Regions from separate parts of the Lysinibacillus sp. GW247-5R2A genome, predicted to be linked through region 2. Evidence: a T-box and tRNA genes for the amino acid it is inferred to sense, from the RefSeq annotation. Region 2 holds a T-box; the other holds one or more tRNA genes.
What was found. The T-box of region 2 lies ahead of argS (arginine--tRNA ligase). A T-box ahead of a tRNA ligase gene usually reads a tRNA of that ligase, here a tRNA-Arg.
Positions count from the first base shown of each region.

Region 1: it encodes a tRNA-Arg, which carries the amino acid that the T-box ahead of argS (arginine--tRNA ligase) is inferred to sense. The anticodon was not compared.

Region 1 covers NZ_JBWKZL010000009.1:21,615-41,680, reverse strand. Annotated here, with positions in the region: gene AC07YC_RS14575 (spore coat protein) at 63-680, shown strand; gene AC07YC_RS14570 (amino acid ABC transporter ATP-binding protein) at 735-1,457, opposite strand; gene AC07YC_RS14565 (amino acid ABC transporter permease) at 1,454-2,158, opposite strand; gene AC07YC_RS14560 (basic amino acid ABC transporter substrate-binding protein) at 2,239-3,033, opposite strand; tRNA gene AC07YC_RS14555 (tRNA-Arg) at 3,533-3,607, opposite strand; gene clpP (ATP-dependent Clp endopeptidase proteolytic subunit ClpP) at 3,925-4,518, shown strand; gene AC07YC_RS14545 (HPr family phosphocarrier protein) at 4,570-4,827, opposite strand; gene whiA (DNA-binding protein WhiA) at 4,941-5,888, opposite strand; gene AC07YC_RS14535 (gluconeogenesis factor YvcK family protein) at 5,977-6,945, opposite strand; gene rapZ (RNase adapter RapZ) at 6,950-7,843, opposite strand; gene AC07YC_RS14525 (NUDIX domain-containing protein) at 7,853-8,320, opposite strand; gene trxB (thioredoxin-disulfide reductase) at 8,649-9,593, opposite strand; gene AC07YC_RS14515 (tetratricopeptide repeat protein) at 9,825-11,348, opposite strand; gene hisIE (bifunctional phosphoribosyl-AMP cyclohydrolase/phosphoribosyl-ATP diphosphatase HisIE) at 11,439-12,056, opposite strand; gene hisF (imidazole glycerol phosphate synthase subunit HisF) at 12,053-12,814, opposite strand; gene hisH (imidazole glycerol phosphate synthase subunit HisH) at 12,808-13,440, opposite strand; gene hisB (imidazoleglycerol-phosphate dehydratase HisB) at 13,437-14,036, opposite strand; gene hisD (histidinol dehydrogenase) at 14,041-15,315, opposite strand; gene hisG (ATP phosphoribosyltransferase) at 15,363-15,992, opposite strand; gene AC07YC_RS14480 (ATP phosphoribosyltransferase regulatory subunit) at 15,985-17,157, opposite strand; gene AC07YC_RS14475 (hypothetical protein) at 17,684-17,887, shown strand; gene AC07YC_RS14470 (acyltransferase) at 17,967-18,509, opposite strand; gene ppaX (pyrophosphatase PpaX) at 18,515-19,156, opposite strand; gene lgt (prolipoprotein diacylglyceryl transferase) at 19,170-19,991, opposite strand; gene hprK (HPr(Ser) kinase/phosphatase) at 20,037-20,066, opposite strand, start outside.
Region 2 covers NZ_JBWKZL010000002.1:21-13,251, reverse strand. Annotated here, with positions in the region: gene AC07YC_RS03730 (ATP-binding protein) at 1-188, opposite strand, end outside; gene AC07YC_RS03725 (aminotransferase class I/II-fold pyridoxal phosphate-dependent enzyme) at 459-1,634, shown strand; gene AC07YC_RS03720 (cupin domain-containing protein) at 1,678-2,043, opposite strand; gene AC07YC_RS03715 (AI-2E family transporter) at 2,113-3,312, opposite strand; gene AC07YC_RS03710 (LCP family protein) at 3,377-4,327, opposite strand; gene msrA (peptide-methionine (S)-S-oxide reductase MsrA) at 4,505-5,026, shown strand; gene recQ (DNA helicase RecQ) at 5,081-6,853, opposite strand; gene AC07YC_RS03695 (hypothetical protein) at 6,861-7,961, opposite strand; gene AC07YC_RS03690 (MFS transporter) at 8,217-9,392, opposite strand; gene argS (arginine--tRNA ligase) at 9,502-11,175, opposite strand; T-box leader at 11,221-11,441, opposite strand; gene AC07YC_RS03680 (ArsR/SmtB family transcription factor) at 11,545-11,844, shown strand; gene AC07YC_RS03675 (MFS transporter) at 11,964-13,157, shown strand.

The sequences.
Region 1 (20,066 bases), on a different contig from region 2:
GAAAATCATTTGGCTTGACATACTAAATACTGCATCAAAAATTATATGAGGAGGCGTTTTTTTTGTCACAATCGTTTTACAATGAATCATCATCCAATCAAACAAATTTCAATCAACAACATAGTCTAAATCATGGTGGACACGAAATGATGGACATGCATGAAGCAATTGGTGAAATTATCGCTGGTATGAACCAAGCGATCATTTTACGTCCACAAGTAAAGGATCAAGAATTACTCAGCATTTTGGATCGCCAATATAATTTTACATTGGGTATGTATAATACGATTGTTGAGTCCTTTAAAACAGGTCATGATCCATCTGTTCCCACGGGACGTTACCAAATGGAAACAGGTAATGATTTTAAATATGGCTTAACTCCAGGCCAACCAAAAAAACCAATGCAAAACGCCAATGAAATTAATGATGAAGCCATTTCTGGTTTCTTACTAGGCGCTCAAAAGGGAGCAGCAAAATGTATGACGGCTGCTGCAACAGAAACAACAAACCCCGTTGTTCGTCGTGTTGTTGCTGATAGTATTCCCAACTGCATTGAAATGGCCTATGAATTATCCATTTACCAAAATAAACATGGCTATTATCAAGTTCCTCAGTACTCTCAACAAGATATGCAAACGATGCTTAATGCATACGATACAACCTCTAATCCCCTTCATTAAAAATCAAAAGGCAGTCCATAGTGATGAATTCTCATCATGGACTGCCTTTTTTCATTATAATACTTTTCCTAAAAATGCTTTTGTACGTTCACTTTGTGGGTTTCCGAATAATTCCTCTGGCAACCCTTCTTCCACAATATAGCCACCATCCATAAAGACTACTCGATCACCGACTTCACGAGCAAAGCCCATTTCATGTGTGACTACAATCATTGTCATCCCTTCAGCCGCTAGATTTTTCATAACATCTAACACCTCTTTTACCATTTCAGGATCAAGAGCTGAAGTAGGCTCATCAAATAGAATGGCCTTTGGCTTCATTGCTAACGCACGTGCAATAGCTACACGTTGCTGTTGTCCACCTGATAGCTGTTCAGGATAATTATAGGCTTTACTGTCAAGACCGACCTTTTTTAACAGCTCATGCCCTAGCTCTTCAGCTTCTGGACGACTCATTTTACGAATTTGCATGGGTGCCATCGTGACATTATCGATGACGTTCATATGAGGGAATAAGTTAAATTGTTGAAATACCATTCCCACCTCTGCTCGAATTTCATTGATATTCGTTTTCGGATCATTGATTTTCACATTTTCAATATAAATAGCACCGTCCGTTACTTCTTCTAGCATATTAATGCAACGTAAAAAAGTACTTTTTCCTGAACCAGAAGGCCCAATGACACAAACAACTTGTTTTTCTTGGATTTCATAATCAATCCCTTTTAATACTTCTAGCTTACCAAAATATTTGTGTAGGTTCTCAATTCTTATCATCTTGTTTCCCGCCCTTCTGCCTTACGAGGGACATAACTATTGCTAAATCGTTTCTCAATAAATGCAACAATCTTCGTTACACCATACGTTAATATTAAATATAGTAATGCAGCAACAATATACGGTTCCCAGAAACGGAAGCTTGCACCTGCAACAACTTTACTAGCATATAAAATATCTGGTGCAGCAATGACTGTTACTAGTGATGAATCCTTTAATAATGCTATGAATTCATTCCCTAATGGCGGGATCATGCGTCTAAAGGCCTGCGGTAAAATAACCTTACGCATCGCTTGGTTATGTGTAAGACCAAGAGAACGAGCGGCCTCCATTTGCCCCTTTGCAATACTTTGGATACCTGCACGGAAAATTTCTGCGTTATAGGCAGCACAATTTAAAATAAGCGCTGTAATCCCTGAAACCATATACCCTAAAGAATGTCCAAAAATGGTTGGAATAACAGCTAAGTGTATTAATAAAATTTGAACAAGCATTGGTGTTCCGCGGAATAAATCCACATATAATTTTGATGGCCAATAGATCCATTTTTTACTTGATAATTTCCCTAGTCCTAAAAACAGCCCTAAAAGAATACCGCCAAAATAACCACTAAGTGTCAAAATAAGTGTTACGCCAATACCTCGTATAAACATATTTCGGTAGTTCCAGACAATGTCCCAGCGTAGGTCAAAGATGTCCATCCGAAAACCCCATTTCCCCTTTAAAGTCACATCCATTAAATGAGTCGCTAGCATACTGCTTGGCGAGTGGCATTACCATATTATTCGAAATCAGTACCTGTAATTTCTTTTAATTTACCGTTTTCTTTAATCTTTTTCAGACCTTCATTTAATTTATCTAATAGCTCTTTATTCCCCTTTTGAACCATAAAGCCATAATATTCTTTTTCGAATGCGTCATCTTGAATGACTTTAATTTTTTGATCTGGATGCGCTTTAATATATTCGTATACTACCGCATTGTCTCCAATAGCTGCGTCAACATTACCATTTAGCATTTCTTGAATTGCGATTGGCTGACTTTCAAAAGCCATAATATTTGTACTTGCTTCACCTTGTAACTTTTTAGCTGCCATATGGCCAGTAGCATTAATTTGTACGGACACCTTTTTATCTTTTAATTCTTCTAATGATTTAATCTTTGAATCTTCTTTCACAACAATTAATAATTGAGATTCATAGTATGGCTCAGTAAAATCGAATGATTCTTTGCGCTCATCTGTAATTGTAATCCCTGAAGCACCAATATGTGTTTCACCGTTTTTAATTGTTTGGAAAACAGGTTCCCAACCAATATTATTCCACTCTACCTCGAAATCCATTTCATCAGCAATTGCTTTTAAAATATCGACATCAATCCCTACAATTTTCCCTTTATCGTCAACAGATTCAAACGGTGCAAAAGTTGCTTCTGTACCTACTTTATATACTTTCTTGCCATCCGCACCTTCTGAAGGTGTGCTACCAGAAGAAGCATTGTCCTTTGTGCCACATCCTGCAAGTGCTAAAGTTAGCGCTGCTATCATCATAAGTAACATCCAAGCTGTTTTTTTCATTGCATTTCCCCCTATTTCGATAATTTTCCATCCTGCGTATTATTTTTCGCAATTCGGAAATGTTAGACTATTAGGTCAATTATATTAATATTATAGTATTTGCACAACAACTTTTCGCATAAAACTAAATATTTTTTCATATTAATGAATGGTAAAGCTACTTAAATAGAAAAAATAAGCATTAATAACAAGAAAACGAACCTAAAACTAATATATATACAATAGGAGCAATGTCAAATTTCGATAAATTTAAACAAAAAAAAAGAATCCCCTCAGAAAGGATTCTTTTTTTCGGCTATTCCTAGCCTTCACGGACAGTATGTTCACTAAAAAATAATTTGGAGTTGTTGCTTTCTTGAAGGTTTGAAAGGCATAAATAGGGGAATAATGCCAACTAGGACAGTATTCCCATTACTTTTCCTCTCTATCCCCACTAAGCAGGCTGCTAAACTACTTATTAGGAGATTGAGCTATTACAGTATATCAATATTCAGTAAAATGGCGCCCTCGGAGGGAATCGAACCCCCAGTGCAAGAACCGGAATCTTACGTGTTATCCATTACACCACGAGGGCAAAAAACACAAAAAAAAAGTACTCACCCTAGGCTTGCGAAAAGCATGATGTAGATAATCCTCTTTTGAAGCATACCTGCAAAATAGTGTCCTGTACTTTCAAACTTATAACCTTACCTATTATACAAACGTATCACATATAATTCAACCATAGAATGCAAAAAAGAATTTATTTTTTTATTTTAATTAATTTCACTTTAGCAGGGTTAATATTTGACCTTCCCTGACTATAATGTGTATGATAAGGTTACAGCTGAAATAAACAATGTAGATTTCAGCAAAGGTAATCGAATTTAGTTTTTTGAAGGAGGATTTAACATGAATTTAATTCCTACAGTTATTGAACAAACAAGCCGTGGTGAGCGTGCATATGACATTTATTCACGTCTACTTAAAGACCGCATTATCCTTTTAGGAAGTGCTATCGATGACAATGTGGCAAACTCAATTGTCGCACAGCTACTTTTCCTACAAGCAGAAGATCCAGACAAAGACATTTCTCTTTACATTAATTCGCCAGGTGGATCAATTACGGCTGGTATGGCTATTTATGACACAATGCAAATTATTAAGCCAAAAGTTCAAACGATTTGTATTGGTATGGCTGCATCAATGGGAGCTTTCTTACTTGCTGCGGGTGAACCTGGTAAACGTTTTGCATTACCAAATGCGGAAGTAATGATTCACCAACCACTAGGTGGCGCACAAGGTCAAGCGACAGAAATTGAAATTGCTGCTAAACGTATTTTATTCTTACGTGAAAAATTAAACGGTATTTTATCTGAACGCACTGGTCAACCACTTGAAGTCATTGCAAGAGACACAGATCGTGATAACTTCATGACAGCTGAACGTGCAAAAGAATATGGTTTAATCGATCACATTATGCACCGTAGTACGGATAATAAATAATACTAAAAAGCCTCCCAGAAAATTACTCTGAGAGGCATTTTTATTTGTTTGTTAATCTTCATTTTCAATAATTGTAGCTAATGCTGTAACCGCTTGCTCAGCATCATTGCCTTCACTACTTAACGTTACTTCGGTACCTTTCGCAACCGCTAAGCTCATAACACCCATTATCGATTTGGCATTCACTTTTTTTTCATCTTTTTCTAGAAAGATATCCGCACTGAAACGATTGGCCTCCTGCACAAATAGTGCCGCTTGTCTAGCTTGTAGTCCTAATTTTAATTTAACCTGGACTCTTCTCTCGATCATTCTCAAAACTCCCCTTCACTACCGTTCATCTATTAGTTTTATCTTACCTTACTTACTAGCAAAAGAACAATAAGCGATTACGCATGACATTCATACCTGAAAAGTATGAAAACTTAACCACCTATTTTTTCACCGCGTCTTAATGCATCTGCTATTTCGTCTATTTTTCTTAAACGATGGTTGACACCTGATTTGCTGACGTTGCCACTGGATACCATTTCACCAAGTTCTTTTAACGTAACATCTTGATATTCTACTCGTAATCGTGCAATTTCACGAAGCTTTTCTGGTAGTTGGTCAAGTCCAATAGAATTTTCAATAAATCGAATATTCTCTACCTGCCGTAATGCTGCTCCAATTGTTTTGTTTAGATTGGCCGTTTCACAGTTCACAATACGATTGACACTATTGCGCATGTCTCGCAATATCCTAACATCCTCAAATTTCATCATTGCCTGATGGGCGCCTACAATATTAAGGAAATCAGAAATTTTTTCAGCTTCCTTTAAATAAGTAACAAAGCCTTTTTTACGTTCAATTGTTTTGGCATTGAGTTCAAATTCATTCATTAAATCCATCAATGCCTCACCATGTTCTTTATATAAGGAATAAATTTCCAAATGATAGGCGGACGTTTCTGGGTTATTGACAGAGCCTCCTGCTAAAAATGCACCTCTTAAATAGGCTCTTTTTTGACCATTTTTTTTAATGAGCTTTCTTGAGATCGTATGATTAAATTGAAAGTCGTCTGAGATGATTTCTAAATCAATTAACAGCTCGCGCGCTCCTTCTCTTACACGGCAAATATATACGTTATTTTTTTTCAATCGCATTTTCTTACGAACTAGCAATTCCACATTGTACGGATACAATTTCTTCATAATCGTATATAATCTTCTTGCAATTGCAGCGTTTTCAGTTTGCACGTCCAAACTTAGTTGTTTATTCGCAAAGGATAATGAACCATTCATACGAATTAGGGCAGAAACTTCTGCTTTCATACAATGATTGTCCGCTTCTATTTGGGTTAATTCCTTTTTCGTTTCAGAAGCAAAAGACATATCACGCCCCCCTTTCAATCATAATTTCTATGTATATGTTCATCTTACCATATACAATAAACACTTTATGTTTCTATTATCAGTTCTCTTACCGATCATAAATACCGGCATAATCTACCAGCCACTCTGCAACATTCGTAGCATTATGTCGAACCGTACCATCTGATCGAATTGTAGCAATATCGCGCCTTATAACCTCTAATCCCATACTTTCAAGCTTTGCCACATCAAATGTCACTGGCTCTGCTCTTTCTTCTTTATACAATTCTTTTACAGGATTCGGTAATTCTTCATCATTCACTAAAATCGAATCAATAAAGGAAGCGCCAACATGCTTATGTATGGCCGATACATGATCACCTGCTGTATAAGAAATGGTTTCACCTTTTTGTGTCATTAAATTACAAACATATATTTTTCTTCCTTTAGCTCTCACAACTGCTTCCCCAATCTCTTTGACAAGGAGATTTGGAATAATACTTGTGTATAAGCTTCCTGGGCCAATTAATATATAGTCTGCACGCTGAATTGCTCGAATAGCTTCTGGTAACGGTTGCACGTTTTCGGGTACTAAAAAAACGCGATCAATGCGTTTTGTCGCTGTTGGGATTTTTGATTCACCTTCAATGATTGAACCATCCTCTAACACAGCATGTAAGTTAATTTTTTTATTGGCTGCGGGTATTACACGGCCATGTACTTTTAATACCTTCCCCATCTCACTTATAGCATGGTTAAAATCACCAGTAATATCAGTAAGTGCTGTTAGCATTAGGTTCCCTAAGGAATGACCACGTAAATCCTCTGACGCTGAAAAACGGTATTGAAACATTTGCTCCACTAGCGGTTCAATATCTGATAATGCCGCAATGACATTACGAACATCACCTGGTGGTGGGATATCATAATCATCTCGTAAACGTCCTGAAGAGCCGCCATCGTCTGCTACCGTCACAATAGCAGTAATATCAAATGGATGGTGCTTGAGCCCACGAAGTAATGTAGATAGTCCTGTTCCACCACCAATTACCACAATCTTTGTTTGCTTTTTCCCCATTCACTCATTCCTTTCTACGATTAATATCACGATGCGTAATAACCGTATTCTCTTTGCTGGCTAAATAAGCCCCAAAAAACTCTGCTAAAGTTACTGAACGATGCTGACCACCGGTACAACCAAAAGCGATAACGAGTTGTGATTTACCTTCTTGTCGATAAAGAGGAATCATAAAGTCGAACAAATCCGTTAGTTTTTGTATAAGTATTTGCGTATCTTCCAAGGCTAAAACATAGGAGGATACTTCTGTTTGAAGACCCGTCTTTGGGCGTAGCTCTTCTACATAATACGGATTTTTAAGGAAACGAACATCGAACACTAAGTCTGCATCAATTGGCATACCATGCTTGAAGCCAAAAGACATGATGTTTACGGTAAAAATAGTATCTGCTTCACTGGCAAATTCTTTAACGATCTTTTCACGTAATTGCTTTGGTTTCATGTTAGATGTGTTATAAACAAAATTAGCACGGCCTTTTACTTCCGATAAAAGCGCTCGCTCTTGCTTAATACCATCTAAAGGTAAGCCACTTACTGCCAATGGATGGGCTCTTCTTGTTTCTTTATAACGTCTTACTAATGTGGAATCATCTGCATCTAAAAATAAAATACGAGCTACAATGTCGCCTTCTTTTAGTATATGGTCTAACGCCCCAATAAGCGCATCAAAAAAGTTACCTCCACGCATATCCATCACTGCCGCAATACGTGTACTATTCTTTCCAGAATCTCTGAGCAGAGTTAAAAAAGTTGTAAGTAACGCAGGTGGTAAATTATCAATACAGTAATACCCTAAATCTTCAAAGCTTTGAATAGCTACGGTCTTCCCAGCTCCAGACATTCCTGTAATAATAACCAATTCATGTGTACTTTGTTGGCCTTCAACCACCACTGTCATGCAACTCCTTTATTGTTCTTTTGATATTTGTATTTTCTGATGAAGTAATTCAAAATTCGTTGTATAGTCAAACGTGCCATACTGAATACCGGATTGCGAAATAGCAAATCGTAAATTAGTGCGATCTCCTTCAGCCATTGGCAAATGTGCTAAATCCTCTACTGGGTGCCATGCAAGTTTACCTTCTCTAGTTTCTACAAACGGTACACCGTCTACATCCTTAGCAACAAATGTATACAGCATCCATTCATCTACGACTTCATCATTTTCTTTAATGACCATCGTATAAACACCCTTTAGGTGTACATGTAAAGGTATAACATTTGTCTCTTCCTGAAATTCACGAATAGCAGCCTCAAAGATGGACTCACCGCTTTCCATTTTTCCACCCGGAGCAACGTACCAACCTCGTCTTGGTTTCTGAAGTAATAATACTTTACCGTCTTTTACGGCAATTAAATTTGCAATTCTTTGCATAGGCACACCTCTAATCACTTTTGCATTCTACTCTCCATTATAGCAAGACACTGCAAGATTTGTCCTCATTTACAACTCTCATACATAGACATTTAACAATTTAGTTTTATCGAAGAATTTATTGAAAAAAAGCTCATGCCCTTTTCATGATCTATACAAATAAAAAAGTAGGTTGTTCCCACCTAATTGAGGCGGAAACAACCTACTAAACAAAATAAAAGGGGGATTGCTAATTACACTTTTAATCATACACCTTTTATATGTCATTCAAGTTACAACAATATTAAAACCACATTAAAATTGTATTTTTCTCCTTAAAATAGCCAAGTTATGCATTAATTTTCTCTAATAGCTCTTCTACATAATGCTGTACAGCTTGAGCCGCAATACTGCCATCACCAGTCGCTGTAACAATTTGACGAAGTGATTTTTCACGTACATCTCCAGCTGCAAAGATACCTGGAATTGTTGTTTCCATATTATCATTTGTCAAAATATAACCAGCATCATTTAAAATACCTAAAGATTCAAATGGCTTTGTTAAAGGTAGCATACCGATATACACAAACACACCATCTGTTGTAAACTCAGATTCAGTCCCATCCACAGTTGATTGTAGTGTAACACTGCCCACTTTACCATTAGCTTCATTAATTTCTTTTACTGTAGCATTCCAAATGAAATCAATTTTGTCATTGGCAAAGGCACGATCTTGGAGGATTTTTTGTGCACGTAATTTATCACGACGGTGGACAATTGTTACTTTATCAGCAAAGCGTGTTAAATATACGCCCTCTTCTACAGCTGAATCTCCTCCGCCAACAACTACAAGATTTTTTTGTTTAAAGAACGCGCCATCACAAACTGCACAGTAGCTGACACCACGGCCGCCAAGTTCTTTTTCACCAGGCACACCCATTTTTTTATACTCTGCACCAGTTGTAATAATAATGGAACGTGTTTTATATTCTTTTGTACCTGATTTAATTGTTTTAAATTCTTCCCCGTCGATGATTTCTGTTACATCGCCATAGGCATATTCAGCACCGAATTTTTTAGCATGGTCAAACATTTTTGTAGAAAGCTCAGGTCCTAAAATTGTATCGAAACCAGGATAGTTTTCTACTTCTTCAGTGTTGGCCATTTGTCCACCAGGGATTCCTCGTTCAATCATAAGCGTTGCCAAATTAGCACGTGATGTATAAACAGCAGCAGTCATCCCAGCAGGACCTGCACCAATAATGACCACATCATAAATTTTTTCTTCCGACATAAATACTTCCCCCTAAACAGAATACTTTTTATCTTCATTCAACAAATAGTAGTGAAAGTGTAACGTCACCTACATATGATCCCACCTTACAATAGAGGGGATGAAGATAAACCATTGGCAACTAGCAAGGAGTAACACTCAAACGCAATGTTGCCAGGGCAAATTCTTGATAACGTTAGTATGTTCATCGTATGTGAAAGTATAAAGTTATTCAACTATGTTGCTCACACACTAATTATGACTGTCTGGTAAAAAAGCTAAAATTTCTTCAATATACTTCGATAAAGTGGCAACAGATACTCCATATTGTTGAGCTATTTCTTTTTTTGTCACCTTAAGCATTTGAGAAGATCTAAATAAATAATCATTTGCTCCTGCAATCGCTACAGGATTTGTAAAACGATAATTTTGAATTAAAGCTTGTTCACACAGGACAAACCACATTTGAAACATAGGTACAATCAATGATGATAATTTGCCATACTGCTCTAATAAAATTTCTGGCACATTTACAGCACGTAAAAAGCTGGCCTCTACTTTGTTTTTCTTATCAAATTCATGACCAAGTGCATAGGCTAAAAATAATTTCTCAAACGCACCGAATTGCTCGATATTGACCCATTTAGGATGGGCGATTATTTCTTGCTTATGAGCCGTATCCTTCAATAAAAACAATCCAAAGATACGTTCACTTGGATAGCTACTTTCTAATTTTTCAACGATAAAATTCCGATCATGTTCCAACGCATCCAGTGCAAATTCATTTTCATGTTGGCGCCAAGGTTCAAAGCCCTCTTTATCTGGGTCTACCTCTAGCAGTTGACCCCAAGCACTTTTAGAAACCTCCTCATGCCCAGAAAAATAAGCAGCATGGGATAACCAGAAATAAAAGCCTGCGTCGCCTACATAGCCTCTTTTTTGCATACTGCGCAACCATTTATAGGCTAATTCATATTGCCCTATTAAAGCTAAGGTAGCACCTAGTTTATAACGATGCTCCCATGTATATGGCTGAATTTTAACAAGGATATTTAATAGCTCTTGCAAATCTTCTTCATTCTTTTCGTAATACGCAATCACCGTTAAGTTACAAAGTGCATGTAAGTTTCCCTTATTTTCACGTAGTACCGTATGTAAGAGAGCCTTCGCCTGTTCCTCTTCTCCAACATAAAAATAAGCAAGTGCAAGATTATTATAGGCCGACCAAAAGGCTGGTCGATCTTCAATTAAATCTTCTAAAATAGTAATAGCTTCAGGAAAGTCGCCCTTCTCCATATGACGGCGAGCCTGTTCCTGACGATATAAATCCTCACCAGATCCTTCAAGCTCCTCAAATTCATCCTGCTCGAATGCGACAAATTCTAAAATTTCTGCTGCTTCATCTGCATAAGCACCTTCAGGCTCTAGCTGTAAATACTCTTCAGCAAAGCGTTTTGCATCCTGCATGATTCCTACACAGCCTGACACTTCCGCCATGTAAAAAATAATTTCCGGATTATCGGGGTCAATTTGATAGGCACGACGAAGCAGATCATACGCTTCTTCAAAACGTTGACCTTCTAACTCTACAATAGCAAGCTGCAAGATTATCATAGGATCATCTGGGCTAAGATCAACTGCACGCTGCAAATATTTATAAGCTTTATTCATTTGTCCACTGTTCATAGCTTGAATTGATTTTTTATAATAATAGTCGCCTGTTGGAATGAACGACACTATATTTGATTGGTTCTTATTTTGACGTTTCTTTTCCAATACATTTCCTCCGAAACAAGAAATAAGGAACGTATTAAACGTTCCTTTACACAGTAAACCCTATTATACCATACAATTAATAATATGCTGTTATTTCTCCTCGTGACGTTTTTTCAACACATGAAGAACATCATATATACTTACCTTTTGTTCTTGCAGTAATACTAGTAGGTGATAAATTAAATCAGCGGCCTCCCACTTTACTTCTTCTGCATCCCGATTTTTGGCCCCAATAACAACCTCTGTCGCTTCCTCACCAACTTTTTTACAGATTTTATCGATGCCCTTGTCAAATAGATATGTAGTATAAGCTCCTACAGGCATTTCCTGTTCTCTCTTTTCAATAACACTTACAAGTTTTGCAATCATTTCTACAGAGCCGACTTCAGCATTTTGCTGTACCACCTCCGTAAAGCAAGTAGTTGTACCATTATGACAGGCTGGACCATCTGGTAAAACCTCCACAACTAATGCATCTTGATCGCAGTCTGTTTTAATGGCGACAACCTTTTGTGTATAACCACTTGTCGCTCCCTTATGCCAAAGCTCTTGACGTGAACGAGAATAAAACCAAGTTTCACCTGATTCGATCGTTTTAACTAATGACTCTTTATTCATATAAGCCACTGTCAGTACTTCCTTCGTATTGGCATCCTGTACAACTGCCGGTACAAGACCTTTCTCATCAAATCGAATACGTTCTATCATCGTACTGCCACTCCTTTTTCACGTAAGTATTCTTTCACTTGGGCTACGCTTGTTTCTTTATAATGGAAGATGGAAGCTGCAAGTGCTGCATCTGCATCAACTTCTTCTGCTAATACTTCGTAAAAATGTTCGGCATTTCCTGCTCCACCACTTGCAATAACAGGGACTGTCACAGCCTCTCGTACTGCTTTTGTTAATCCCAAATCAAAGCCAGATTTTTCCCCATCTTGATTCATACTAGTTAATAAAATCTCACCTGCTCCTAAGCGCACCGCTTCCTTTGCCCAGTCAATAGCTGTCCAAGTAGTTTTGTTGCGCCCACCATGGGTATAAACCATCCATGTACCGTCCTCTTCACTATAGCGAGCATCGATGGCCACGACGATGCATTGGGCACCAAAGAAATCGGAGCCTTCTTGAATAAGGGCAGGACGCTCTAAAGCGGAAGTATTAACAGAAACTTTATCCGCACCAGCGCGTAAAATATGCTTCATATCATCCAACGTCCGAATACCTCCACCAACTGTAAAAGGAATCGCTAATGTGGCAGCACTTTGTCGAACTACATCTATCATTGTTTCGCGACCTTCATGTGAAGCAGATATATCTAAAAATACGAGCTCATCTGCGCCTTGTTCATCATAGAATTTTGCTAGTTCCACTGGGTCACCAGCATCTCGAATGGATACAAATTGTATCCCTTTTACAACACGGCCCTCCTTGACATCTAGACAGGGGATAATTCGTTTCGTTAGCATGCTTTCACACCTTTCAGCCATTGCTCCAATAAATATACGCCCAGCTCACCTGATTTTTCAGGGTGAAATTGCATCCCTGTCACGGAACCTTTCGTTACAATACCTGGAACTCGTATGCCACAATAGTCTGCATAAGCAACAAGCTCAGACTCCTCAATATGAGTGGCATAAAACGAATGAACGAAATAGACATGCTTTGCAGGGGCACTATTTTCTAACCAAGCAGGACGATTCGTCATCACCAATTCGTTCCAGCCCATATGGGGCACTCGATATCCCCGCCCCTCATTTGTTCCACTAAATCGCTTAATTTGTCCCTTAAAGAAACCTAAGCCATTTGTTGATGTGACCTCATCACTTTGTTCAAATAATAATTGCATCCCTAAACAAATGCCTAAAAGAGGGCGGTTTTGGCTTTGGGCTTTATGTAAATAACGATCTAATTTAGTTTCTGCTAAACGCTTTCTAGCATCCGGGAATGCCCCGACTCCTGGTAATAGTAATGCATCTGTAGCATCTAGCGTTTGTTCATCAGCTGTCACAACCACCTCACAGCCCAGTCGATTTAATGCTTGAACCACGCTAAATAAATTCCCCATACCATAATCAATCACACCAATTTTCACGTTAACAGCCCCTTAGTCGATGGTACTCCTTTAACACGTGGATCAATTTCTACGGCAGCATCAATCGCTCTAGCTAATGCTTTAAAAATCGCCTCAATGATATGGTGCGTATTATGTCCATAGGGTACAATCACATGTACATTCATTCGTGCCTCCAAGGCAAATTTCCATAAGAACTCATGCACTAATTCTGTATCAAAAGTTCCCACCTTTTCTTTTAAAGCGGGCACACGGTATTCTAAGTGTGGGCGATTCGAGCAATCAACCACCACCTGTGCAAGTGCATCATCCATTGGCACAAATGCCGTTCCATAGCGTTTAATGCCCCTCTTATCGCCAAGTGCTTCTCGAATTGCTTGCCCTAACACAATGCCAAGATCCTCCGTAGTATGGTGATCATCGATATAGGTATCCCCATTCGCATGGATGGTCCCGTCAAAAAGGCCATGCTTGATAAATAAATCCAGCATATGGTCCATAAACCCTACGCCTGTTTTAATATTTGCCTTCCCTTCACCATCTAAATTGATAGCTATTGAAATTTGCGTTTCATTAGTTGTTCGCTCTACTTGTGCAAATCGTTTCTTTTCCGTCATTGTCTTATTCCTTCTTCCATCCGCGAGATTCCACCGCACGTGCATGCCCCTCTAAGCCTTCCATACGTGCAAGACGGGCAATTTTTGGTGCATTGGCTTGCCAAGTTTTTTCACTGTAATAAACAATACTTGATTTTTTCACAAAATCATCTACGTTTAAGCCACTAGCAAAACGAGCTGTGCTATTGGTTGGTAACACATGATTGGTCCCCGCAAAATAATCACCAACAGGCTCTGAACTATAACGACCAATAAAAATACCACCTGCATGCCTTATTTGTTCAGCGATCGCCTCAGCATTTTTTGTCATAATTTCTAAATGCTCCGGTGCTAATGAATTAATCGCTTCCACTGCATCTGATACCGTATCAGCTATATAAATGACCCCAAAATTTTCGATTGAAGCACGCGCTACTTCTTGACGTGGTAAAATTTCCAATTGCTTTTCAACTTCTTCAGCTACCTTTTTGGCCAATTCCTCTGAGGTCGTGACGAGAATAGCACAAGCTAAAGGGTCATGCTCTGCTTGTGATAATAGATCTGCAGCAATTTCGTCTGGAAATGCAGTGTCATCAGCTAATATTGCAATTTCGCTTGGTCCCGCAATCATATCAATTGCAACCTCTCCAAATACCTCCCGTTTAGCAAGGGCTACATAAATATTCCCTGGGCCTGTAATTTTATCGACTGGTGCGATGGTCTCTGTGCCATATGCAAGAGCAGCAATCGCTTGTGCCCCACCAATTTTATAGATTTCATCAATCCCTAAAAGCTGAGCCGCCACTAGGACACCTGCTGGTATTCTTCCATCGCGGCCTGCCGGTGAAGCAATCACGATTCGCTTCACACCAGCCACCTGTGCTGGAATCACATTCATTAGCACGGATGATGGGTATGCTGCTGTACCGCCAGGAACATATAACCCTACTGCATCTAGAGCTGTTACACGTTGTCCTAGCCAAGAACCGTCTCCAAGCTCTAAGCGATAGCCGTGTCGTGACTGTTGTTCATGATAAAAGCGAATATTCTTGGCCGCTTCTGCCAAATCCTGATAGAGTTGTTGGTCAAGGTCATTTACGGCTTCTTGTATTTCTTCCTTTGTGACCCACAAGCTTGCAGGCATATATCCGTCCCACCGTTCTGTATAGGCACGTAACGCTACGTCCCCCTGTTTCCTGACATCTGCTAGCACCTGTCTTACAACTGTTAACTGTTCCTCATTTCCTCCTTCAAGTGGTCTTTTTAAGGAAATACCCTTTGCTAGTTTTGTTATTTTCATACAATTAAACCCCTTCAGTTACTCATATGTAGCCAGATATGATTACTTTATTGTTCATTCACACACTTCTTTAGTCGTCTTACAAGGTCAATAATGCGTTCACCCTTCATGCGATAACTGACTGGATTGGCAATTAACCGAGATGAGACAGCCGAAATAAATTCATATTCCACTAGGCCGTTCTCTTTTAATGTGCGTCCTGTAGAAACAATATCGACAATTCGATCAGCTAAGCCAATCATAGGAGCTAATTCAATAGATCCATTCAGCTCAATGATTTCGACTTGCTCCCCAATGCCTTTATAATATTTCATCGCAATATTCGGATATTTCGTTGCAATTCTAGGAGCAATCTCATTCATCTCTGTATGGGGTAAACCCGCTGATGCGATATAGCAATTACTAATTTTTAAATCCAGTAATTCATGTACCTCTCTCTGCTGCTCTAACAAAACATCCTTCCCTGCAATACCGATATCCGCTACACCATGTTCAACGTAAACAGGCACATCCATTGGCTTTGATAAAATAAAGCGAATTTTCTCTTCTGGTATTTCAATCATTAATTTACGCGACATCTCTACCTCTTCTGGTAAATTAAATCCTGCCTCTAATAGCATTTGGTAGGCTTCTTCAAAGATTCGCCCCTTTGGCATTGCAATTGTTAATTCATTCACTGCCAACTTCCTCCTGTCCAACTACAACTACTTCAGTAAAGTGTGCTAAAAAGGCTTCTTCATCGACTAGGCTACTACGCAACTGTAAGGTAGCAAATTTCCCCGCTCCTCGTAATGTGTTTACCTGTAATAAAGCTGCCTCAAATTGTTCTTCCTCAAACAGCACAACAGTTGTTTCTTGCTGCCCCTCTGATTGCCCATTTAATGTTTCCAATAAACGATCGACACGAATGCTAAAGCCTGTCGCACCAGCTTTTGATCCAAACACCTCTAACAATCCATCGTAACGACCACCATTCCCTAATGGAAAACCACTGCCTAAGGCAAATATTTCAAAAAGCATACCTGTGTAGTAACTCATATGACTCGAAAGTGTAAAATCAAACGTAACATAATCAGCTAGGTCAGCCATCTCCAATAGCTGAGCAAGCTGTTGCATATATTCTAATGCATCATTTTTGCGAACATATTGTTCAATATCACGAATGTCCTTCACATCCATTGCTTCTTCAATAAACTGGAGAAGAGCATCCGCTTTAGCCTTTGGTAAATTAAATGACTCTACCGCTTCTTCAAATCCAACATGATTTCGCTGGACAAGTAAAGTTCTCAGTGTAGCTTGCTGTTCAATACTCTCTGTGTAATCTTGTAAAATGCAGTTTAGGATTCCTGCATGCCCAATCGTCACTTTAAACGCTTCTAGTTGTAAGTGTTTCAAAAGCTCCATTGCTGTCACTATGACTTCTGCATCAGCAAATACGGATTGGTCGCCTATTAATTCAATGCCCATTTGATCGAACTCTGCTGGTCTCCCACCTTCTGCTTCTTGTGCACGAAAAACACTTGCGAAGTACGCTAAACGTTGAGGAATCATTTCTTTCAATAATTTTGAAGTGGCCACTCGAGCAATGGGGGTCGTCATATCCGGTCGTAGCACTAATGTATTTCCTTGACTGTCCACAAGTTTAAATAAATGAGTATCAGCGATCGCGGAGGCTTTTCCGACTGTATCAAAATATTCAACAGCTGGTGTTTTGATAAACTCATATCCTCTTTTACATAAGAAATCTTTGCCAGACTGTCTTACTGCTTCAACTTTTTCAAAGATCTGTGGAAATGTGTCACGCATTCCAAGTGGTTTTTCAAACATTTTTATTGACGACATTTGAACACTTCCTCACATTCACTTTAATTCACTAGAGTATTAGAGAATTAGATTATGAAAGAATTCTAACTTAATTCTTTTCAACAGTCAACGTAATTTCCCTTAATTATCTAAATCTTTAATTTACTTTTCATTTGAATAATATAGAGAGGCAAGTGCAAGTTGAAGAAAATCTACAAAACTTAAAGATTGAGAATGAGAATGTGTCTAAAATGTGACAAACAAATCATGGACGCTGTTAACTTGTCTGTAAAAAATTGATAATGATTCTCGAGTGGACGGAAATATAGACCATTCCACCACCTATTCTCAATACGACCCAACATAAAATTATATCAACATAATTTTATTGCGATGTATAATTAAAATGATTCTCAATCTCATTATCAATAAAAATACTATTCTATCAGTATTTCCGATGATTATTACTCTCATTCTACTTTTACTTTTACAATTTAAAATTCTTAATATAGAATAGCATTAATAAATAAAACAACAGTTATAATACACATTGGAGGGATTTATGATGGCATGTCCATTCGTACAACTTAGTGAGCAAATGATCGTTAGTATTTGTAAGGGAGATTTTTATCCTGGTGATAAAATTACATTGCATACAACCGAAGATATTGATGGTACTGCCATTAAATCAGCTTTCGTTGAATCAACTTGCTTAGGCGATCATAGTAATTGTGAATTCAAATCAGAATATGATGCTGTACACGCATAAATCGGCTTCATAATACAAAAAAACAAAAGCTACTCCCAAAAATTGTTGGGAGTAGCTTTTTGAACTTATTGAAGGTTTATTATTTTTTAGGTGTACACCATTGCACTATTTCATGACGTTTCCGCTCTGCCATTTGCTCTGCTGTATAAATAATTTGCATCGGGTTTCCTCCTGCTAGGCAACCAGCCGGCACATCCTTATGTACAAGAGTAGCGGCCGAAACAATGGCGCCATCTCCAATTGTCACACCAGGTAAAATGGTAGAATTCGCACCAACCATTACTTCATGACCAATATGGACATCCCCTAAACGATATTCCTCTATTAAATATTCATGGGCTAAAATGGTCGTATTAAAGCCAATCACTGTATTATTTCCAATAAAAATACGTTCAGGATACATAGTGTCTGGCATAACCATTAAGGCTAATGATGTTTTTTCACCAATGGTCATTTTTAAAAATATTCGATAAAGCCAGTTTTTCACACGTAAAAATGGTGTGAAGCGTCCAATTTGAATGATAATGAAACACTTCATCACCTTCCAAAAGGACACCGTATCGTAGATTTTCCAAAGAGAATTCGCTCCTTCGACACGGTAACGTTCTGTTTTACGCGCCATCTACCTTACCCCTCTTTCACAATATCCAATAAATCCGTCATATGATGCAAAATATATTCCGGTTGATACTGCTGCAAATACGCCTCACCTTTAATCGCCCAAGCGACACCCGCTGCTCTGACTCCTGCACGATGCCCGGCTTCTATATCATGCGAATTATCTCCAATCATAATGGCATCATCTTTGTCGACGCCTAGACGTTCCAATGCAAGTAATACTGGTTCAGGATCAGGTTTCACATTTTTCACATTATCTGTTCCAATACGCACATCAAATAGGTGTGTTGCTCCAAGGATAGATAGCCCACGATCAATCGTATCATTCCGTTTTGTCGAAACAATCGCCAATAATATTCCTTGCGCTTTTAATTGCTCTAATGTCGAAACAACATCAGGGTATTGACTAACAAGCTCATCATGATGCTCTAAATTCCAAGCTCGATATTTGGCTATTAAAGCTTCCTCTTCACCTGGTGCAATGTCATTAAATGTCTGCTTGAGGGATGGACCAATGAATTTCAAGCAATCTTTTGGCGAAAATTGCCCGGGAAATCTCTCATTTAAAACATGCATAAATGTTTGAATGATTAATTCATTTGTATTCAGTAAAGTTCCATCAAAATCAAATAGTAGTGCCTTTACAGCCATATGTTACATCCCCTTATTTATTATCTAAGTATTTCATGGCTGGTTTAACCTTTATTCGACGATAAATAATGGCCCCAAGACCTACTACAATACTTATAATAGATACAATTTGTGCTGAGCGTAAATCGCCAACTAGGTAAAGACTATCTGTACGCATTCCTTCAATGAAGAAACGACCAATAGAATACCAAATTAAATAACTGAAGAAAATTTCCCCACGATTTAAATTTACCTTACGTAATGCTAGTAAGATAATGAGCCCAATTAGATTCCACACGGATTCATACAAGAACGTAGGATGTACATAAGTACCCAATTCTTCAATATACATTTGATTGATAATCCAATCTGGTAACATTAAATTTTCTAAAAATTCCTTTGATACAGGACCACCATAAGCCTCTTGATTCATAAAGTTGCCCCAGCGACCGATAATTTGTCCAATTAAAATACTAGGCGCTGCAATATCCGCTACTCGTAAAAAGCTTACATTTTTAATACGAGTAAATATGTAAGCCGTCACAAATGCACCAATTAACGCACCGTGAATAGCAATACCGCCATTCCATATCTCAATGATTTTACCTGGATTTTCACTATAGTAATCCCAGCGCATTGACACATAATAAATGCGCGCACAAATGATGGAAATCGGAACTGCCCACAATAATAAGTCTGCCAAAAAATCTTCAGGCAATCCTCGTTTTACCGCCTCTCGTTGGCCCACCACATACGCTAAAATAATACCCGATACGATGAGCAATCCATACCAACGGACTGGAATTGGCCCTAAGTGAAAGGCAATCGGGTTAATTTGTAAAAGTAATAAATCCATCTTTTGCTCCTCTCCAACTATCTGTTACCAAAGCACGGTTAACTTTTAATCATCTAATACATCGTTTGACGAAAT
Region 2 (13,231 bases):
AAAATAGCACGCCTAACAGCGGTAATTGTATTTTTTTCAAATTTGGCAGAAACTCCTGCGACCCTCACGCCATTGACAATGAGTAATCCATCATCGATAATCGCCTGTACGCCAATTTTATGAGCAAAAGATAGAGCACTAGTGCTTTTTCCTGTGCCACTCGGTCCACTTAACGAATATACCTTCAAAGCCCTCACCCCCTCTTATGCTAATGATAGCAGCTAAATCCATTGATTCTCCCTGAAAAGCTATATAGTAAGTATAATACAACTTCTAGATTTACGGAATTTACAGTAGGTTTCCCCAACATTAGGCAATCCATTTTCGCTAGCCTATGCGCACATCCTCTACATTATATAAATATTTTCTTTTTTCAGAATATCTGCCCCTTTCTGTGCTTTAGTATGATAAAATGTGAACTACTATTCTGTTATACAACTACAAGGAGTGTACTAGTCTTGAAAATCGTACCATCTAAAAAAATGTCATTATTTACACCAGCAATTTTCGGAGATTTGAAAAATTTTGCGAGAGAGCAGCAAGCAAAGGGCATGACCCTGATTGACTTAAGCTTAGGAAGCCCAGACCTTCCCCCACATGCCAAAATTCGTGAACATCTATCTTATCGAGCAGGTTTAGCTGAATCGTATGGCTATACACTTACAGGCACACAGCGTTTTTATGAGGCAGTCAGTCGCTACTATAAGCGCCGTAGCCATGTTGATTTAGATCCCGCTACTGAAATCATTCAAACGATTGGCTCTCAAGAGGGCTTAGTGCATCTTCCAATGGCCTTTTGTGATCCAGGAGACATCGTGCTATCAACAAACCCAGCTTACGTTGCGTATGATGCAGGCATTCACTTAGCTGGTGCAACACCCTATTACATGCCTCAAACAGCTGACAACAACTATCTTCCAGACTTAGATGCTGTACCAGAAGATATTGCCCAAAAAGCAAAGCTATTAATTTTAAACTTACCAGGAAACCCAGTACCAGCGATGCCATCCTTAGCCTATTTTGAAAAAGTGATTGCCTTTGCTAAAAAATATAACATCATCGTTCTGCATGATGCAGCCTATTCTGAGTTTTATTTTACGGGTGATGGGCCGATTAGCTTCCTTGCTACCCCAGGTGCGAAAGAAGTAGGGATGGAAATTAACTCCCTTTCCAAAAGCTTTAGTTTGGCAGGAACACGTATTGCCTATATCGCAGGAAATGCTGAAATGATCTCGATTATAAAGCAATTAAAATCGAATTTAGATTTCGGTATTTTTGAGCCTATTCAGGATGCAGCTGTTGTTGCCCTCGACCATGCTGAAGAAATTACGGCAAGCTTACGTGCAACCTTCTCTGAGCGTCATCAAACACTGATGAATGGCTTACAGGCACTAGGTTGGGACGCTGCACCTTCCAACGGCGGTATGTTTGTTTGGGCAAAATACCCATATGATATGGACTGCACAGAACTTGCCTTTAAATTAATCGAGCAGGTTGGCATTGTGTCAGTTCCAGGTACTGTATTTGGCACGGCAGGTCAAGGTTATTTACGCTTAGCACTCGTGCAGCCAGCGGAAATCCTTCAGGAAGCTGTCAATCGTTTAGCACAAGTACAAGTACTACAAGAAAACTAACATAGAAAACCCTTCTAACAACATGCTAGAAGGGTTTTCTTAATTAAATCCAAACATCATTTTCGGCAGTAAGCGCAGATTTTCCCTCCCCCGTATTCACTACTCCAGCAGGCTCTACAAGTAAAATTTTACACTCGGCAGCGGCGTAAGGCTTGTGTTCAACTTGGCGTGGTACGACAAACATTTCTCCCTCCTTTAATCTCACTTCTCCCTCACGGAATTCGATGACGAGCTCCCCTTCAATAACAATAAACACTTCATCTGTATTATCATGTTTATGCCAAACAAAATCTCCCCTTACTTTAACAAGCTTGAATTGATAGTCATTCATTTCAGCAATTACCTTTGGTGACCAGTGTTCTTGGAATTTCGCTAATTTTTCTTGAAAATTAATCGGTGTGTATGCCATTCTCTTTCCACCATCCTTCATCTCCTATTAAAAATACAGCTACTGTCAGGCGGCAGTAGCTGTATCTTCTTATGCATCATATTTTTGGTGAACGTCGTCCTCATACCGGTTATAGCGCTGTTTAAATAGCTTGAATAGATGAGTCACCAGCACTTTAAAGATTGCGTATCCTGGAATCCCCAAAATGACACCTGGGACACCAAATAGCGAGCCTGCCGTTAATAATACAAAGATAATTGTAATCGGGTGGATACTGAGCGATTTCCCCATAATTTGTGGAGAAATGAATTTTCCCTCGATTAACTGCACGATAGTCCATACAATCGCTAGCTTAATCAGCATCAATGGTGATGTGACAAGAGCGATAATAACGGCTGGTGTGATGGCAATAACAGGACCTAAATAAGGCACCACACTTGTAATCATCGCAAGGAAGCCGAGCAATAAAGCATATTTCATTCCAATAATTAAGAAGCCAATCGTTACCATTGCACCAATACACATCGATACTAAAATTTGCCCTTGTATGTAAGAACTAATTTGCTTGTCCATATCATGGAAAATTTCAGTCACTTCTTTACGCATACGCGGTGGGCAAACTTTCAGCATAAATTTCGGTAACTTTTCGCCCTCTTTCAGTAAATAAAACAGAATGAATGGTACGGTTACAAGCGATAGAACAATGCCTGTTAACGTTGAGAGGAAGCCCGTAATACCGGATGCGACACCCTGTGCTATATTTGCAGCTGTATCCTTCACAGTTTTCACCATATCTGTAGTGAAGTTTTTAACCACTTCATTGTAGTCAAAATTAATTTTATCTAAATAATCGTTAAAACGTGAATGATTAAAGAATGCAACAAATTTTTCCGTAAACTTCATAAAATACTCTGGGAATTCCTGTACAAGGTTCGTGAATTGGTCACGTAAAAACGGATAAACCAACACAACAAGCAGTGTAATGACGCCAATGACCGCAATGTAGAGAATTAAAATACCCCAAATTCTCGGGATACGCCATCTAACCAAGATTGCCAACAATGGACGTAATAAATAGTAGCCAATGACGGCTAGTACCCCTGGTAAAATGACTACTTCAAATAATACTTGAAGCGGGGTAAAGATAAAGGAAACTTGATTAAACATAAAAATAACACATGCAACTAATAATAAAATAACCAGCGTAAATAATAGGTTTCTGCCACCTAAGAAACGAATAAACTTGGTTGCTAACAGGTTTGAACGTTCTTTTGGTCTTTCTTTTTCCATATATCCACCCCAATCAAAAAGCTCTACCTTTATATTACAGGATAATGTTGGATTTTGCTAAATATCACTCCAGTGAAATGCCTAAAAAATCACTTAAAAAGGCCTTATTTTGTTCCACATCTATTACGATTGAATCGCCGGCATGACTAAAGTTTTGGAATTGATAGCTACCTTCAATTGGAATCGTTGCTTTTTCAATGTTCACCTTGCCCTTAGATAACAATTTCAGCACTTGTTGCATTTCTTCAGCAGAAGAATAATCGGTTGTAATATAGCCTTGTGCTGCCCCTACGAATTTTGGTAAATGCAATACATTCGCAGGTGTTAACAATTCATTTTTTAAAGCCTCAATAACCTTTTGCTGACGTGCTACACGACCGAAATCACCTTCCGCATCATGACGGAATCGTGCATAGCCTAGTAATTCCTGTCCATTTAAGTGATGAACACCTTGCTTTAACTCTACCCCAATATTTTCAGACATATCCTTCTCAACATCCATCTCCACACCATTTGGCGCTAAAATATCCACCAACGATTCAAAGTTTTTAAAATCGATAAGGGCATAATGGTGAATCGGTAAACCGAACATGTTCGTCAGTGTATCCTTCAGCAGCTGTACGCCATCTAAGTAGTACGCTGTATTCAGTTTATAGGATTGATAACCTGGGATTTCCGCATAAATATCACGCATAAAGGATACGAGCTTAATATCATTGTTTGATTTATTCCAAGATAATACCATCATCGTATCTGTTCGAGATTTCTCCTCGCCACGTGTATCGACACCGAGGATTAAGTAATTTTCGATATCACCTTTTAATGTATCGCCAGAAAAATCCTCCTGCTCAACTTGTGTTTGATTGGCAAGCTTTAGTCCACTGCGGTACTGCATGATAGAGTAACCTGCCACAACCATGACACAGAGTATTAATAATGTGAAAATTGCTCTCGCTTTACGTAGCTTTCGTTTTGTAGGACGTTGTGAGCGTCTTGTATAATCTTGCTCTTCCATAATGACTAACTCCTCTATTTTTTTATAGTTAATGTAACGATTGATTAGCCGGAAAGTTTCATATGGCTGATAGAGGAAGTCCCATCTTCATCTATCTTATTGTTATTTTACACCCAAATGCTCAGTTTTTTCGCCAAACAATGCTATAATATTTTCACAAAAGAAAGGATGATGTACATGATAGAAAAAGCTACATTTGCTGGCGGTTGTTTTTGGTGCATGGTTAAGCCATTCGTCGAGTGGGATGGTATACATAAAGTAACATCTGGTTATATGGGCGGCCACTTAGAAAACCCTACATACGAGGATGTTAAGAAAGGGACTTCTGGCCATTTAGAAGTCGTCGAAATTGAATTTGATCCAGCCATTTTTAGCTATGAACAACTGCTAGACATTTATTGGATGCAAATCGATCCCACTGATGCTTTTGGGCAGTTTCATGACCGTGGAGAGTCCTATTCAACAGCCATCTTTACTTACACGGATGAACAAAAGCAAATCGCCGAGGCATCTAAAGAAAAGCTTGCCACTAGTGGACGCTTCGATAAACCTATTGTAACCAAAATTCGCGATGCTGAACGCTTCTATCCAGCGGAAGACTATCACCAAGATTACTATAAAAAAGAAGCTGATCACTATAAGCAAGACCGTGCTGTTTCCGGCCGTGATGAGTTTCTAACTAAGCATTGGGATAAATAAACAAACGGAGGTGCCTCAATTTTCCATTGAGACACCTCTCTTTTTTAACTAATGTTAGATGGGTGTTTCTAAAAATGATTGTAGTGCATCAAAGAAACGTTTGCCGTATTTATCAAATTTCACTTCACCGATACCGCTAATATGGCGTAAATCATCCAGTACTGCGGGCTTCTTGTCACATAGATCACGTAAAGTTTTATCTGAGAATACTACAAATGGTGGAACTTTCTCTTCATCTGCAATTTCTTTTCGCAGCACACGTAAATGTTCAAATAAAGGATCATTATCAACCAGTTTTTTAACCGTTACAGCTTCCTTCCGCATGACCTGTCGTTGGCCAAGTAGAACTTCTTTGCCATCGGCTGACACATAAATAGTCGGATACGTGCCGTGCTTAACTGCCAATAAGCCTTCGGCAATTAGAAACTCAATAAAGTTCGAAACATCTTTAGACGAATAATGCCCTTTCAAAATGCCATAGGTTGATAAACGTGCAAATCCAAATTCATTCATTTTTTGATTTTTGGAGCCGATAAGTACTTGTGCCACCATTGTCTTGCCAAATTTTTGACCCATCCGTACAACACAGGCGAGTACCTTCTGTGCATCCTCCGTCACATTCATCACAGTACGGCCATCATTACAATTATTGCAGCGACCACAAGGCTCCTCTTGAACTTCACCAAAATACGCTAAAATTGCATTTTGTAGGCAGCCCTCTGTATGGCAATAATCGACCATTGTTTGGAGCTTCGCTAATTCCTGTGGTATTCGTGCTTCATCTTGTGATTGGTCAATGAGAAAACGTTGAGTTTGAACATCTCCTGAGGCATACAGTAGGATACAAGCACTTGGAAGACCATCTCGACCAGCTCGCCCTGCTTCCTGGTAATAGCTCTCCATGTTGCGAGGCATTTGATAGTGCAGCACAAAGCGCACATTACTTTTATCGATTCCCATACCAAAGGCGTTGGTAGCCACCATAATGCGTGCCTCATCCTTTAAAAAACGCTCCTGCTCCGCCATCCGTAAATCCTCTGATAGCCCAGCATGGTATTTGGCTACCGCTTCACCCGACCGACTAAGCATGTCATAAATCGCATCTACTGCTTTTCGTGTGGCGGCGTAAATAATACCGGCTTCCTGTTTATTTTTCTGCAAGTAATTTTTAATATAACGTTCTTTATTTTCACCAATTAACACCGAAAGGGCCAAATTATCACGTGTAAAGCCTGTCATCACTGTTGCATCTTCATCAATGGTTAATATTTTCCGAATATCCTCACAAACAGCAGGTGTCGCAGTGGCGGTAAGCGCTAAAACAGTTGGCTTTTGCTGCCACAGTGTAAAAAGCTTTTGAATGGAGCGATAACTTGGTCGAAAATCATGGCCCCATTGAGAAATACAGTGTGCTTCATCCACCGCAATTAATGGCACGGATAAATAGGACAATGCTTGAAGGAAGGAAGCACTTTCAAGTCTTTCAGGTGCGATATACAGTAGTTTTAAATAACCAGCACTAGCTAGTTGCATCGTTTCATTCACTTCTTGTGCTGTTAATGTACTATTTATATAGGCAGCAGGAATATTGGCTGCTCGTAAAGCTTCCACCTGATCTTGCATTAAAGAAATAAGAGGCGATATGACAATTGTGAGCCCCTCAAGCATTAACGCTGGAATCTGATAGCAAATAGACTTCCCTCCACCTGTTGGCATGACACAAAGGCTCGATTGTCCATGTAAAGTTTGTTCAATAATTTGGGCTTGTCCTTGCCGGAAGGCTTCATAGCCAAAATGATGCTGTAGCATTTGTCTTGCTTGCTCCATGCAAAGTTCACTCCTCAGTAGTAAGACGAAGTAGCTTGTACTCGCCCTGTTCATTTTTCATAATTTCATACAGCATGATGGAATGGGCAAGTGCCTCCTGACCAGCTGCATTGGTCAATACATATTCCGTTTTAGCTCGTACCTGTAGATGCTGATCCACTATACGAATATCTTGAATGTCCGTATTCGAGAAATGAATCTTTGCCTGTTTGGAGGCATAGTAGGCAACCATACCTGCCAAAGTGTCTTGCAAATCTTCTGACCCTACAATCGGCTCCATCACACTTGCATCTTGAATTGTGACAGCGCCTTTTAAATGCTTATGGAATGTATCTAAAAAAAGATTGATTTCATCTATATTATACGCAAATATATTTTCACCATATTGGTCGATGGCTTGCTGTACGGCTTCTTGATCACCCTGTTCAATATAAGGATATAAATTTTTTGATTGGGATAGGCGTACACTCGCCTTCATGCCTTCCTTTAACCACTTCTGCATAAACGGTTGAATTTCCTTTATTGGCAATATGTATGGTTGTGCTTCCCCTTGCTGCTGACGGTTAAAATAAAGACCGACAATTGCTCCGTTTTCCGCCTCCATTACGGGACTTCCCAAAGGTAGCTTTTCCTCTGTATCAATATAATAAGCAGCAATTTTATCTTTGTATTTTTGAATCGTATAAGGTAAGCCATCCACATAAGCTGATAGCTGATCGAGCTCCCCCTCATACAGTTTAGGTACTTTTACATTCGCTTTATAGGTCACCTGCAAAAGTGCAACATTATGTGCCGTTGACATAAAATGAACATTCGCTGCCACTAGCTTATTCGGACCAATTTGCACAAGGGCAGTTGGCTTTGAGGATACTAGCGCGCCATTTGTTAAAATATAAAGCTCATCATCCTTTTGCTGAATAATAATGCCTGCACCAACTCCATGCTCACCTATCACCTTGACCTCAGGCACTATCTTTTCTTCTTGCTTGGCCACTGTTTTTGCTGACATCTCTGCTTTTTCTGCTTGAAACCAGCCTGCACCTATTTGACTGTCACAACTTGTCATGAGTATTGTAGCCGCTCCTAAAACGAGCATCTTTTTATACATACCTTCACCAAAACTTTCTTTTCAACTATCTCACTTATCTATCATAATCAAGGTCTTAGGATGTTTCAAGTTTACATAATATTATTATTTGAATTTATCTAGTAGTAAAATAGAGCAATCGCTTTAGTTCTATTTCATTCTACCTATTAAAATTTATGGATTTTCTGATTTGCTGTGAAAATGGATGGATTTTAGGCCTTCAAAATATTTTTGACAAAAAAAAGACATGCGTTTTGAATAGCATGCCTTCTTGAATTAATTTTTTCGCAATAGCCCTGTTGTCGCGATTATTCCTAACATTAATGCTAGGAAGATCACGTACGTCCATGTATGGTTACCTGTTATGTCATAGCAAACGCCAATCAAAACAGGAATGATGGCACTTAGCATAAAGCCACCTGAAAATACCATCGATGACCAGCTGTTGGCTTCCTGATCATTTCTAGCTTCATCAAGCGGTAACAGCAGGCCGATTGGAAATAGCCCACTTAGAACAATGCCGATTATCAATACGGCTAGCCACAAATAAATACCGGATAAAAGCCATAATAATGTAAAGCCTATCAGCCCTAAACAGCCTAATGCCACTGCCCACGCTAATCGATTAGTCCATTTCTCCATTAGCATCGGCACAGCAATATTCCCAATCATTTGTACAATAGACATAAACGTCAGCATCATACTCGCTTCCTTAAGCGTCATTCCTTTGTCTTGTAAAAGAGGTGTAAGCCACGACATCATAGAGAAAAACAGTGAGGTTTGTAAACCAAAATACAATAAAATTGACCAAGCACGTCCAGTTACCCAAGGATTACGTGCCGGTTCATTTTTAGCTAATTCTTCACCATCTGCCCCTTGTTCTTTTGGAATTACCCAGCTCCATAGAATAAGGGCGACCAAAGCAAGTAAGGCCCACATGCCCAGTGCAACTGTCCACTGATTATCAAAATACTGATAAAAGCTCACTGTCAATGCTGCACTTAATGTCGCACCAACGCCGATGCCAAATGAATAAATGCCAATAACAATCGTAAAGCGTTGAGGAAATTTTTTCTTAATAAATGCATTTAATATAGGTCCAATCATCGCAATAGCCAAGCCTGCCGCAAAACTAGTGACAACTAATAAAAGGTAGCTTTCTTGGAAAAAGCGTAGCCCATTTGCGAAGATGAGTATAACCATTAAAACCACGATTGCTAATTTTGTTCCAAGCTTACGCTGAAATGGTACAGCAATCGGAGCAAATAAACCCATGCAAAAAACTGGGATAGATGTGAGAAAGCTCATACTCGTATTGGAAACCTGTAAGTTTGTCATAAGGACATTAAAGAGTGGCCCAATTCCCGTTACTGCGGGTCTCATATTAAGTGCTACAAAGAATATACTTATTATGACTAAAATCAGTGAAAGGGTCCATTGTTTTTTATCCATTTGATTTAATCCTCTCTGCTGCCAGTCAATGGAAGAGTTTTCTTTTATTATTCTATTCTTTTACCATGTATTCTATAAATGGTCAATGCTTTCAATATGCGACCGTTCACTACATATTTTCTGGCGACTCAATGCCCAATAAAGCTAATGACTCTTTTAACACTATCGCTACACAATGACAAAGCGCTAGACGTGAAGCTTGCTGGGCATCATCAGCTAATATTTTTTGATGGGCATAATATTTATTCAATAAACGGGCTAGCTGTAAAGCATATTTTGCGATAATGGATGGGTCTGCCTGATTAAAAGCGGTGTCTACCACTTTCGGGAATTGTTCCAATAATAAAATGATTGGCCAAGCCTGCTGTCCTAATGGAGCAAATGTCTTCATGTGAGAGGGCACATCGCCTTTTGCCAAGATAGAGCAAATACGAGCATAGGTATACTGTACATAAGGCCCTGTTTCCCCTTCAAAATTCATCATTTGCTCGATGGAGAATTCAATATCGTTTAAGCGATGATATTTTAGGTCATTAAAGATAACCGCCCCAACTCCTACTTGCTGCGCTACTCGCTCTTTCTGCTGTAAATGAGGGTTTTTGTCTTCTATATTGCGCTTAGCTGTGGCAATCGCCTCGGCTAGCACATCCGCTAATAACACCACTTTACCTTTACGTGTGGACATTTTTTTACCATCTTTAAGCATCATCCCAAATGGTACATGCTGCAAATCTTTTGCCCAACTATACCCCATCTTTTCGATCACCTGAAATAATTGTTTAAAATGGAGCGTTTGTTCATTGCCAACTACGTAGAAAATTTTATTCGGTTGATACTGTTGTTGGCGGTAAAAGGCAGCCGCTAAATCACGAGTTGCATAAAGCGTGGCGCCGTCTGTTTTTGTTATTAAACAAGGTGGCATTCCCTCCATCTCTACTACAAAGGCACCCTCTGATTCGATTAGGAGCCCTTTGTTTTGTAGCTCAGTCACAACCTCTGTCATTTTATCATTGTAAAAGGCTTCTCCTGTATATTCATCAAAATTGATACCTAGCAGCCCATAAATAGCTTGAAATTCATCTAACGAAACATCGCGGAACCATTGCCACAATGCTAACGCCTCTGAATCGCCATCCTCTAATGCTTTAAATGCGGCGCGAGCCATTTCATTTAATGTAGGATCTTGTTCGGCCATCGTATGAAATTTAACATAAATCTTTAATAATTCCTCAATAGGAGATGCTGTAATGGCTTCCTTATCACCCCAATTTTGATACGCAACGATAAGCTTGCCAAATTGGGTGCCCCAGTCCCCTAAATGATTAATACGAATAGCCTGGTAACCATTTTTCACGGCAATATTTGCCAAGGCATTCCCAATGACGGTTGAACGTAAATGCCCCATAGAGAACGGTTTAGCAATATTGGGCGAAGAAAAGTCGAGGACGACACTGCCCATTTCGTTTTGATTCGTACCAAAATTTTGTTGTTCCTGCATAATAAGGCCCAACACTTGTTGCGTTACTTTTGCTTGATTTAAAAAGATGTTGACATAGCCACCAATGGATTGCACCTGATGGATCATCTCATTTTGCAATTGGTTCGCTATTTCCGCTGCAATTTGTTGAGGTGGCTTCTTCCATATTTTAGCCAAAGTGAAGCATGGAAAGGCCACATCACCAACTTCTAAACTTTTTGGTTTTTCTAGTAATTGTTCCACGTCTTGAGCTGTTAGCTGATGCTTTAAAATTTCAGCAATACTGTTTGCAATTTGTTTATTCATGTATATCCTCCTCCATTTTCAATAAAAAAAGCCCCCGCCTCTATAATTAGAGACGAGAGCATAGTAATCCCGTGGTACCACTCTAGTTGCCATTGCATAATGACCACTTTACATTGTTAACGAGGTGACGCCCCGCTGTTCTCTACTAGTAGTTCGAGAACCTTCTCCAAAGTGCGCTTCATTCATGGTTTCTGTATTAGGCTCACACCATCCCTAACTCGCTTTCCAGTTGTCCCATCAATTACTCTCTTTATCATCGAATTTTTCTATGATTTTGACATATTCTACAGGAGTCCTTTCTTGACGTCAATATTTTTTTGTATCCATTAATCATTGACATATCGAGATAATTCGATATATCATCAAGACATGGAACCTATTGAAATTTTTAAAGCGCTATCAAACGAGACAAGGCTAAACATCTTACAATGGTTGAAGGAACCTGAGAAGCATTTTCCAAAAGTGAGTATTGAAGGAGGCGTTTGTGTAGGGGATATTCAGGAAAAAGCAAAAACTTCTCAATCGACCGTTTCTCACTATTTAACTATGATGCAAAAAGCTGGTCTCCTTGAATCTTTTCGTCATGGTCAATGGACGTATTACAAACTAAAAGAAGAAACTGTTCAAGAAATTGCAATGTTTTTAGTATCAGAAACCCAAAAAGATTAAGTGGGTTTCTATTCAAGTATTATATCGAATATTCACGATAAATAGATATAGGTTCCGATATTACATCTAATATATCGATAATTCTCGATATATAAATATAAGGAGGTATTTAATATACAATGGTTCATGAAGAACAGACACTTAGTAAAAAGCATAAGATTTTAGCATTTACGCTTATTTTGCTTACTTTCGTCATGGGGACAAGTGAATTTGTAATTGTAGGGCTATTAACTGAGGTTTCTACATCTATCGGGATTTCGATTGCTACAGCAGGCACTTTGGTTTCTGGATTCGCCATAGCCTATGCAATAGGCACCCCCATTGTAACAGGCTTTGTCAGTAGATTTCCGAAATATCCACTTATGTTAGTATTAATTGCCATTTTCATCCTTGGAAATATAATTAGTGCTTTATCTAGCACTTATGTAGTGCTAATGGGCTCTAGAATTATGACTGCTGTTGTCAGTGGTGTTTTAACAGCTCTATCTATGTCCATTGCCAATACGGTCATCCCAAAAGAAAAAAGATCCACTATTATTGCTTCGATATTTGCGGGCTTTACCATTGCTAATGTCATGGGTGTACCATTAGGAACAATGATTGGGCAATGGAGTAATTGGCATATGACATTTTGGTTAACTGCCCTATTAGGGGGCGTTGCTTTTATTATAAGCATGTTTGTGTTACCTAAACGTTTAAGTGGGGAGAATGGCTCCCTTTCCGATCAATTGTCCTTATTAAAGCAACCTAAAGTTATACTTGCATTTTTAATTCCTATTTTCACCATTGCAGGAACATACACAATCTATACATTCATTACGCCTATTTTAGAAAATAAACTTGGTGTTCCGACAAAATACATAGCCATCGTCCTTCTAATATATGGTTTATTTTCTATTTTTAGTAATGTTTTAGCAGGTAAAATTGCACAGAAAAACGGATTACGTAAATTACGTTATATTTTTATCATTCAGGCAGTCATCTTATTTTCCTTTTATTTTACAATGTCCTCCCTTTGGCTAGGACTTATAAGTATCCTGTTAATGGCTGTTATACTTTATGCCGTAAACGCGACAATTCAGCTATACTTCATGGATTTAGCAGAAGAGTATTCTCCATCAGCCAAAGATTTTGCTTCCTCCTTAACACCAGTAGCCGTTAATGTGGGGATAGCATTAGGCGCTGCCATAGGAGGCTTTGTCATCACTTCAGGGAGTCTAGAATATCTTGCCTGGGCAGCAGCAACGTTGGCACTGATTGCATCTGCATTCACCTTCATGAGTTACAGACGGCATTCAAACGATCCACATTAAAAAAACGCTCCTCATTTTGAAGTGACCCCTAATAGTTAGACACGGTTATTTCGATTTAGGCAGCTTGGATAAAA